Regions from separate parts of the Clostridium sp. 10cd* genome, predicted to be linked through region 1. Evidence: riboswitches for the same ligand, from Rfam matches in the RefSeq annotation. Region 1 holds a riboswitch; each other region holds the start of a gene.
What was found. A riboswitch is a leader RNA that binds a small molecule or an ion and turns the genes downstream of it on or off. The one in region 1 is predicted to bind thiamine pyrophosphate.

Region 2: another riboswitch for thiamine pyrophosphate. It lies ahead of thiW (energy coupling factor transporter S component ThiW); the one in region 1 lies ahead of thiC (phosphomethylpyrimidine synthase ThiC).
Region 3: another riboswitch for thiamine pyrophosphate. It lies ahead of ACG3M1_RS04785 (HAD family hydrolase); the one in region 1 lies ahead of thiC (phosphomethylpyrimidine synthase ThiC).

Annotation. Positions count from the first base shown of each region.
Region 1 covers NZ_CP172347.1:3,577,784-3,581,064, forward strand. The annotation lists gene ACG3M1_RS17790 (hypothetical protein) at 121-492, opposite strand; gene thiC (phosphomethylpyrimidine synthase ThiC) at 823-2,130, opposite strand; TPP riboswitch at 2,229-2,333, opposite strand; gene ACG3M1_RS17800 (ATP-binding cassette domain-containing protein) at 2,491-3,281, opposite strand, start outside.
Region 2 covers NZ_CP172347.1:77,671-80,951, forward strand. The annotation lists gene ACG3M1_RS00345 (hypothetical protein) at 1-547, opposite strand, end outside; gene ACG3M1_RS00350 (GntR family transcriptional regulator) at 599-970, opposite strand; gene ACG3M1_RS00355 (hypothetical protein) at 1,068-1,397, opposite strand; TPP riboswitch at 1,642-1,743, shown strand; gene thiW (energy coupling factor transporter S component ThiW) at 1,969-2,532, shown strand; gene thiM (hydroxyethylthiazole kinase) at 2,483-3,281, shown strand, end outside.
Region 3 covers NZ_CP172347.1:953,180-956,460, forward strand. The annotation lists gene ACG3M1_RS04780 (carboxypeptidase M32) at 1-831, opposite strand, end outside; TPP riboswitch at 1,064-1,167, shown strand; gene ACG3M1_RS04785 (HAD family hydrolase) at 1,221-1,859, shown strand; gene thiD (bifunctional hydroxymethylpyrimidine kinase/phosphomethylpyrimidine kinase) at 1,862-2,659, shown strand; gene ACG3M1_RS04795 (putative bifunctional diguanylate cyclase/phosphodiesterase) at 2,905-3,281, shown strand, end outside.

The sequences.
Region 1 (3,281 bases):
AAGGAGAATTCAATTCCGATTGATACATACAATCGTATGGAATCCTCCATGTTTTGATTATACCCGCATTTGAGCATGAATCACTGCCTTTCGGTTACCGGCCTGTTTATGCTTTCTATGCTACGCCTTTGCACGGCACTTCTTCAGTAAACTTACAATTTCCCGAGCTGTACGCATGTCCTCATGATACTGCAGGGTACCTTTATCCACGATGTCCTCAGATACATGTACAAAAACAGACTGTCCCATCCGCACCTTCATACGAATACCTACGCGCACAAACTGCCTCCCTTCCGCATAGGTGGGAAACACCAGATTATGCGCAAGGGCTTTTTTCAGATTATGATGATACTCGCAGGATATACCGATCGTCTCCAAGTCCTTGTAATAGTATACCTGATCTCCCTCATCTAGCAGGAATCTCAGCTTTTTGTTGGTTTTATCAAACTCAACCACATCTTTCATCCGCTTACTGACAATAAATTCAGACATATGACCACATCCCTATCATCTTCATTATATAGTATTCAAGGGGCCTGTCAATGCTTTTCCTGTTACTTCTTGTTATCCTGTAATGTTTATGCTGTTCCTGTTACTTCTGTGTATTTTATATCTTGCGTATGATAGCTTCCCCTGTATATCGGTAAAGCTATTGTATGTTACAGTAAGTTTTCTAAACCGCTTTCTTTCATTACCTTTCGGCGTTTGTTCCTGCTTTTCCTTCGCCGCTTGTTCATGATTTTTTACACTGACATAATTTCACGAACATGCGTACAAGATATCAACCTGCCGGAAAGCCGCAGCAGCTCCTGCGTAAAACTGCTAGTCCTCTTCCATGATATCAACGATTTCACCGCGCAGAAGCTTGTTCATATTGCGGATAGCACACATTTTCCCGCACATGGTGCAGGTATCCTCACGCTCCGGTGCAGACTGGGCACGGTATGCTCTGGCCTTATCCGGATCCATTGCTAAAGCGAACATACGTTCCCAATCCAGATTACCGCGTGCTACAGCCATTTGATGGTCCCAATCCATAGCTCCCTTTACTCCCTTGGCGATATCCGCCGCGTGTGCAGCAATTTTACTTGCAATGATTCCTTCCTTAACATCATCGACATCAGGAAGAGACAAGTGCTCTGCCGGTGTCACATAGCATAAAAAGCTGGCTCCGTAGGCTGCCGCCATTGCACCGCCGATCGCCGCAGTGATATGATCATAGCCCGGTGCGACATCGGTAACAATTGGACCGAGCACATAAAACGGTGCCCCCTTGCAGATTGTTTTCTGCAGCTCCATATTCGCCTGAATCTGATGAAGCGGCATATGTCCCGGTCCCTCGATAATGACCTGCACATCCTGTGCCCATGCACGCTGCGTCAGTTCTCCCAGCGTAACAAGCTCCTCCATCTGTGCAATATCCCCGGCATCCTCCAAGCAGCCAGGGCGGCAGGCATCTCCGAGCGAAAGCGTGACATCGTGCTCTCTGCATATCCTTAAAACTTCATCAAAATACTCATAAAACGGATTTTCATTCCCGGTGATTTCCATCCAGGCAAACATGATGGAGCCACCGCGGGATACGATGTTCGTAATTCGCTTCTGTTGTTTGAAGCGCTGTGCAGTCTGCCTGTTGATTCCACAGTGAATTGTCATAAAATCAACACCGTCCTCTGCATGCATACGAAAGACATCCAGCCATTCCTGTGCAGTGATATCCCTCAATGCCTTATGGTAATATACCAGGGCATCATATATCGGCACGGTACCAAGAATTGCCGGGCATTCCGCAACCAGCTTTCTACGGAATGTCTGCGTATCGCCAAAGGAGCTTAAATCCATAATGGCCTCAGCTCCCATTTGCACGGCATGCCGTACCTTTTCCATCTCCATGTCCAAATCAAGACAATCTCTGCTCGTCCCCAGATTCACATTGATTTTTGTCTTCAGCATGCTTCCGATTCCATAGGATTTCCGGCATGTATGATGTCTGTTTGCCGGGATCACCACCTGTCCGGCAGCGACCAACCGGCAAACCTCTGCCTCCTCCATCTGTTCATAGGCAGCGACAGCCTTCATTTCCTCAGTGATGATATGCTGTCTGGCAGCATCCATTTGTGTAGTGTACATTGTGTTATCCTCCTATATGTAAAAAAAGCTGTACGCCCGCTACGGTGTCAGCTTCTATGATTTTTTCCGGATGATAACAGCATAAGCTTCCGTCCTGCTGTGCTTCCCTATAAAATCCCTACGCCGGCATTACCCGTATCAGGTTCCTTGGGTCCCGGATGATCTCCGATCTCAGCCATACGTAGGCACCCCATTTTTTGTACGAAAATATTACACCACAAAATGACGGGGCTGTCAATGCTAATTCTGCAATGGCTTTGCTTTGTGTATGCGATCATTTTCCAGAAAACAACAGATCGACGCAGCGGGAGGCATTCCCCGTTTGCATTGCCATACCATGAACAGCCTGTATAATCCGTGTTAGCCCAGTGCTTCCATAAATTGTTCGGTTTCCAGCACCTGCAGCTCCCCCTGTGCAACATACAAAACAGAATCAAACACCTCCTGTATAAACAGCCGGTCATGGGATACAGCCAGAATACAGCCTGGAAAGTCCTTCAGAATACGGCGTATGACAGGACTTGTCAGCGGAGACAGATTCCGTGTCGGCTCATCCAGCAGAAGGACATTGCAGCCCTGCTTAATGAACCGCAGCAGATACAGCTTCGCCTTTTGCCCTTCACTCAGCTGATATACGGAATGCTCCATCTCCTCTCTGGTGAACTTCATCCGTCCGAGCAATTCCCGCGCTCTTGTTATATCGTCCCTGTCACAGGCTTCCAGCAAAAATGTCACCGGTGTGTCCTTTGCTGAAAATGCTTCTGCATAATTCTGCGGCATATAGCCGAGACGAATATCCGTATGAGATTTCAATACTTTATGAATTTCCTTCATCAACAGACTTTTTCCACATCCGTTTTCACCGGCTATCACCGTCTTCTGTCTACCATAAAGTGTTATGTGAATATCCTGCAGAAGCGTACTTACGTCTGTTTTCAATTCCTCCAAATGAAACTCAAGGATACGTCGGCTTTTCGGAAAGCCTTCACACTGGAAGAAAACATCGATCGCCTCCTCCACGCTGTCCACATGCGCATAGCCCTCCTTCTCCAGCCTGCGATCCTGTGCCTTCAGATTTCTCATTTTTGTCTTTAGGGCAGCCGCATAAAACGGACTGCGCACCGTATCGTTCTGCGCATCATGCACCGCAT
Region 2 (3,281 bases), 1.1 Mb from region 1:
CATACAGCAGGACTGTTTGTAATCCTTTATATGTTTCCATACCGATTAACAAAAGGGTACTGATACAGGTTAGCGTGATCAGCTTTAATAAATCAAGAAGAATGACAGCTGCAGTAAAGGGCATATAGGTAGTTGCGGTTGCCTGAGAAAGCTGAAAAAACAGAAAGGTGTTGCTTAGGAACGGCTGTTTATCTGCCATAAGGAAGTAAAGAGCAGTCCATGTCAGAAAATGCGTGCAAAGCAAACCAAGATAGGTCATGAATTGAAACAGCAGTTCACTGTAAAGAAAAGTGGATTTCCGGATTGGCAGAAGACGAACCCGGGTTAAGCCTCCTTCACTCATAAAGGTTTTATAGCGCTTCCTGTGTATCAGAAACAGGAGCAGAAAGCTTGGATAGAATGCCAGAAGCATAATAGAGTTGATATCCTCAGTAATTCCGATAAAGCATAGCGCGACCTGAACGAGGAAGATATCCACGTACAGGAATATGATCTTATTCACATAAGGCGCAGAGGTATTTTCAATAAATAAGCGAATCTCTTTCATCGCAGTCTCCTTTCTGTATTGCGCACGCAATACACTTGATGGAAATAAAAATTACGTGTTCCATAGCTTTGTAAGCCAGACAATCGTCTGCTGAAAATCCAGGCCGCTTGTCTGACACTCCTTTACAAATTCCTTCATCGTTTCCTCTATCATTTCACTGCGCAGCTTTTCCAGAATTTTCTCATTGACGATAACTACACTTTTCACATTGCTTATCGTCTTTATAATACCTTCATCTTCCAGCTGTTTATAGGCTTTTTGTACCGTGTTAGGATTGATGGAGAGCTGAAGTGCAAGCTCACGGCGGCTTGGCAGTTCTTCATAATGCTTCAGCTCATCCGCAAGGATTAGCTTTTTGATATAGCGACTGAGCTGTGGATACATCGGTTCTTTCTTGTTAAACTGTATATCCTGTAAGTTCATGCACATTCACCTCTCTTCAAGTGTATTATAACCGCAATACACTGCACAGTCAAGAAAAGCCTGTTTGTTTTTACAGACAGGCAGACTGTAAATGCATTCAAAAGATAGTTTCCTCAGCATTAAGAACACCGGTTTTTATCCATTCTGATAGATACTCGCGAATCAGATGCTCGTGTGTGTTTTTATCATTGGACACATAATTCGCAAGGAATGTAGCGAGTGTAACATGCTCCGTACGAAAGGCTCTGCTTTTATCCTTTGTTGTGTTCTGAATCCAGAAAATATAATTGTATGCTTTATACCAGGGGGAAACATATACGTTTATATGATATTGAACATTTGAACGCATATCGATGTAGGCATGAAAAATAGGCTGCTCAGATACAATCATATGCTTATAGTTCTCGAATTCTTCCTTTTGCATCATACTGTCCTCCTTTCTTTTCATCACAGAGGTTAGAAAGCATTTGACAGCGGAACAGCTGCGGATGGACTGACCTCTGTACTTAATCATAAAGAATATTATGAAAAAAACAAGCTTTCTGGGACAAGCGGTATTCTACAGGGTGGAAACGGTCATTTTATGCTGTTAAAATGAAAACTCTATGAGTTCTTTAGCTTTCAGAAAATACAGCATTGCAATTCCCTTTGAACCGTGGTAACATTTTATCGTGATAAAAAAGGGGAGCTGGAAACGGCTGAGAGGAAGCGCTCGCTTCGACCCATAACCTGATTCGGATAATGCCGACGTAGGGAACTGTGTACAATATGAGTGACTGCATATTGAGATATGGCCTGCGTTTGCTGTATCTCTTTTTTATTGCTGCATACGGAAGGGGAGCTCCAACCGTACAAAGAACTTCAGCGAGGGAGCCTGCCAGACAGGCTGAGAGGAAGCTGTATGGCTTCGACCGATCTTGGGATATCAACCGGGAAAGCTGTTTTCTTTGTGCTTCCTGTTCTTATCCCTAAGGAAAGCAAACAGGAGGTAAGTAGAAATGAAAAATGAGAATCGTGTTTTCCGCCATGTATTTCTGGCAATGATGGTAGCCGTTGGAGTTGTCATATCGCCAATTCTGCGTGTGGAGGGAATGTGCCCGATGGCACACTTTATCAATATTACAGTGGCAGTGTTGATGGGACCCTGGTATTCGTTTCTGTGTGCGGTACTGATCGGGGTAATTCGTATGGCAGTCATGGGGATTCCGCCGCTAGCATTAACAGGAGCTGTATTTGGTGCAGCATTGTCAGGTATCTTTTATAAAATCAGCAAGGGAAACATATGGGCAGCTGTGCTGGGGGAGATTATCGGAACAGGAATCATCGGGGCGATTGTTTCCTTTCCGGTCATGGCGTTGCTATGGGGAAGAAACGGTCTGACCTGGATGTTCTACGTTCCTAGCTTCTTTATGGGAACAGTTATCGGCGGTAGTATTGCATTCGTATTTCTGACATCCATGCAGCACAGCGGTATGCTGCTTAAGATGCAGAGAAAGCTGGGAGGAGAACAGAATGTACGAGAAACTCTGGAGTCTGAGAAAACAGCTGCAGCACAGTCATAATCTGATTCACTGCATCACCAATCCAATCAGTATGAACGATTGTGCAAATGCTGTACTGGCACTGGGAGCGAAGCCGATTATGGCACAGCATCCGATGGAATGTGAACAGATAACCGCATGCAGTAAGGCACTGGCACTGAATCTTGGTAACTTTGATGACAGTCGTGCGATTGCTATGAAGAAAAGTCTTCATTGTGCAAATGAGAACGGTATTCCGGTAATTGTTGACATGGTTGGTGCTGGCTGCAGTGACCTGCGTGAAGCGTTTGCAGAGAAGCTGTTGCATGAAGGAAAATTCTCCATCATAAAAGGTAATCTTTCCGAGCTGAAGGCAGTTAGTGGCCGTGACAGTCATGCTCTGGGGATTGATGTGGGTGATGATGATCGGGAAGCTCCTGCAAAGAGTGCTGAATGGCTGGCCGAGCTTGCACGCAAATATGGTACTACTGTCTTGTGCAGTGGAGAGGTGGACATTCTAACGGATGGAAAGCAGATATATTTTGTAGAGAACGGGGATTCCATGATGACGCTTTGTACAGGAACAGGCTGTATGCTGAATGTGATTGCAGCAGCATTTTTATCCGTTACAGAGACTGCGCTTGATGCAGCATTGGCAGCATGTATAACCTTTGAGCTGGCTGCGGAGAAAAGTGTTTCAATCACAGAGGGACCGGGCAGCTTTCATGCATCACTGTTTGATTCTTTATATGAAATAAATACGCTGGATTTTGCGAAAGCAAGGATTAGGA
Region 3 (3,281 bases), 2.0 Mb from region 1:
CTCATATGCTTCCTTTACCTGCAGGCCGTATTGTGCATGCCCGTATTCGTGAATGGTTGAGAAAATCGCAGACATCACATTGTGTTCATGATAATGCGTGGTAATGCGTGCCTCATGCGCTGAGAAGAAGTCCGTGAACGGATGCTCCGTTGTTGTCATATAGCATTCCCTGTCATTAACCTTCATATAGTCCATGAGCTCCTGCATAAAGGCCTCCTGTTCCTTGATATCAAAGGCTGTAAACAGCAGGGAATCGTCAATCGGTGTTCCCTCCTTCAGGAGCTTTTGCAGAAACGGAAGCAGTTCCTTTCGAATGGCATCGAAGAAGCGGTCATAATATGCAATATCGGTGTTGATCTGATAGCTGTCCAGCATAAAATCATAATCGCTTTTCTTATCTGTGACATAGGACAGAATCTCCTTCTGCTTTTCTATGACGCTGATCAGATGCGGCTTAAACAGCTGATAATCATCCTGTTCCTTTGCCTCATGCCATGCGGCCTCACTGTCTGCGATGGTTCTGCGATACTCCACGTACACCTCTCTTGGCAGTACACGCAGCTCATTCAGCTCGCGCAACAGCAGCTGCAGCTCTTTCTTACGCTCTGCACTTACATTCTCCTGCCTTGCCAGCTCTTCGATCCTTTGGATACTTTTCTTGTCCGCCATTTGATCGAAGGCTTCTCCCGACAGGATCGCCGTCATGCGGTTGCGGTAGGGAATGCCGTTCTTCGGAGCAATCGTGGCCTGGTCATAATACATTGTGCTCAGTGCCATCTGATAGGCGTTCTTTTTTTCTTTATACTCATGAAAAAATGCTTCTAAATCCATGTTATCACCTCTGTAATGTATTGTATCACAGCTGAAGAAGAAACGTAACTGTTCCCGATAAAAAGATGGAAGGGACAAATGTGCAGCTGGATACCATCCGATGGCATCGGGTGTGTCTGCTTCCCTTCTTACCGGCCTTGCAGAATCCTCATCTGTCAGCCTGCGTTTAGAAAAAACCTTGTCTTCAAACGCGGATGCCTGTTGACGAAAATATATGGAAATGGTATGATGAGCGTGGAAATAAGGGAGCTTGTAGACAGGCTGAGAGGAAGTTGTGAACTTCGACCGATTACCTGATTTGGATAATGCCAACGTAGGGACTGCAGATATAACGTGGGTTATGCATACATGGCATAGCCCTTTTTTCATTATAAAAGGAGGCGCAGCATATGAAGGGGTACATATTTGATCTGGATGGCACGCTGGTGGACTCCATGTGGGTTTGGGAGGATCTGGCAGCGGTCTATCTTCAGACAAAGGGTATCAAAGCAGAGGAAAATCTCAGTAAAGAGCTGCAGCTGATGACGATGACAGATGCTATCCGGTATCTGAAGGAGAAGTATGTGATACAGGATTCCCTGGCACAGGTGCGTACAGAGGTTTATGCAATCGTACGACGACGCTACAGGCAGGAGGTTGCTGCCAAAAAGGGGGCCAGGGCCTGTCTGGAAAGACTGCATACCCAGGGGATGCGTATAGGCGTTTTGACGGCATGTGAACGGGTTTGCGCGGAAGAGGTCCTGAAACGAAACGGTCTGCTGGAATATATGGACTTTGTCGCAAGCTGTGAGGAGCTCCCCTATGATAAGCAGGACGGACGTCTGTTTGAGCTTATGCCTGCCATGCTGCATACGGATAAGGCAGAAACGATGTTTGTAGAGGATGCACTGCATGCCGTTCAGACATTGAAGACGCATGGCTTTCACGTGACAGCGGTATATGATGCAGCCAGTAAAGCGCACTGGAAAGAAATCTGCATGCAGGCCGATGCAGCCTTCCTGTCGCTGGATGATTTGAAAGGAGAATGAACATGAAAACTGTTGTAACAATTGCCGGCACTGACCCTACAGGGGGAGCCGGTGCACAGGCTGATTTAAAAACCTTTATGGCACATGAGGTATACGGTATGAGTATCCTGACAGCCCTGGTTGCACAGAATACAACCGGTGTGACTTCGATCATGAATGTAACACCGAAGTTTTTAAAGGAACAATTTGACTGTGTCTTTACGGATATCCGTCCGGATGCGGTAAAAATCGGCATGGTTTCCCAACCGGAGCTGATTGCCGTCATTGTGGAAAAGCTGAAGCAGTATGCAGTGGAGCGCATTGTCGTTGATCCGGTTATGGTCAGCACCAGCGGCTCCCGTCTGCTGGAGGATACAGCGCTGGAGCTGTTGCAAACAAAGCTGCTTCCTCTTGCCGATATCATAACACCGAATCTTCCGGAGGCTGAGGCTTTAAGCGGTATACGGATATGCAATCATCAGCATATGAGGAAGGCTGCTGCCATGATTGCGCAGGACTATGACGGATACATTCTGATAAAGGGCGGGCATTCCATGAACCGTGCCGATGATTTGCTGGTACATAAGGATGAGGCTCACTGGCTCTCCAGTGAAAAAATCGATAATCCAAACACCCATGGAACCGGCTGTACGCTGTCCAGCGCCATTGCCGGCAATCTGGCACTGGGATATGATATGATCAGTGCAGTGGAAAGAGCCAAGGCTTTTATCAGCGGTGCATTACGCGATGGTCTTGATCTGGGACAGGGCAGTGGACCATTGAATCACTGTTGGAATATCAAACAGAAGCAGCCGTTATAGAAGGTGCCCTTGAAAAGATGGACATAAAAGCATTTGTTATTTCAATATGTGTGATGCTGGTGTGATATATTTTTTTGATGAAGTTTCCATACAGTCTAAAAAACCATTCATTTAGGAAAATGATGCAATTTTTTTCATGCAGATGTGGTATGATATAGGAAGAAAGAGCTTCTCAAAAATACAGGGATTTTGATGCTGCATTCTGCCATTTTAAAGAAGCCTGAAATCAGAAACGGGGTTGTTGTATGAAAAGCGGTAAGGAGATTCTGGCTGAGTTTCAGCTGGATCCATGGATGTTGTATGATACCATAGTCAATAGTACGGATGATTATATTTACCTTGTGAACATGCAGGAGGATCGTGCTTTAATTTCTGAAAATATGCTGCAGGATTTTGACCTTCCCGATCTCATTGTCCCTGGACTGATTCCGTTGTGGGGGGATCTGGTTCATGAACGTGACAGACAGCGATTTGATGATTCCATTACGGCTATGCTGAACGGAGAAACCGATGAGCATAATGTGGAATATCAGGTGCGCAATCGTAAGCATGAATATATCTGGGTTATCTGCAGAGGACTTTTAAAACGCAATGACCGTGGAGAGCCGATTTTTTTCGCCGG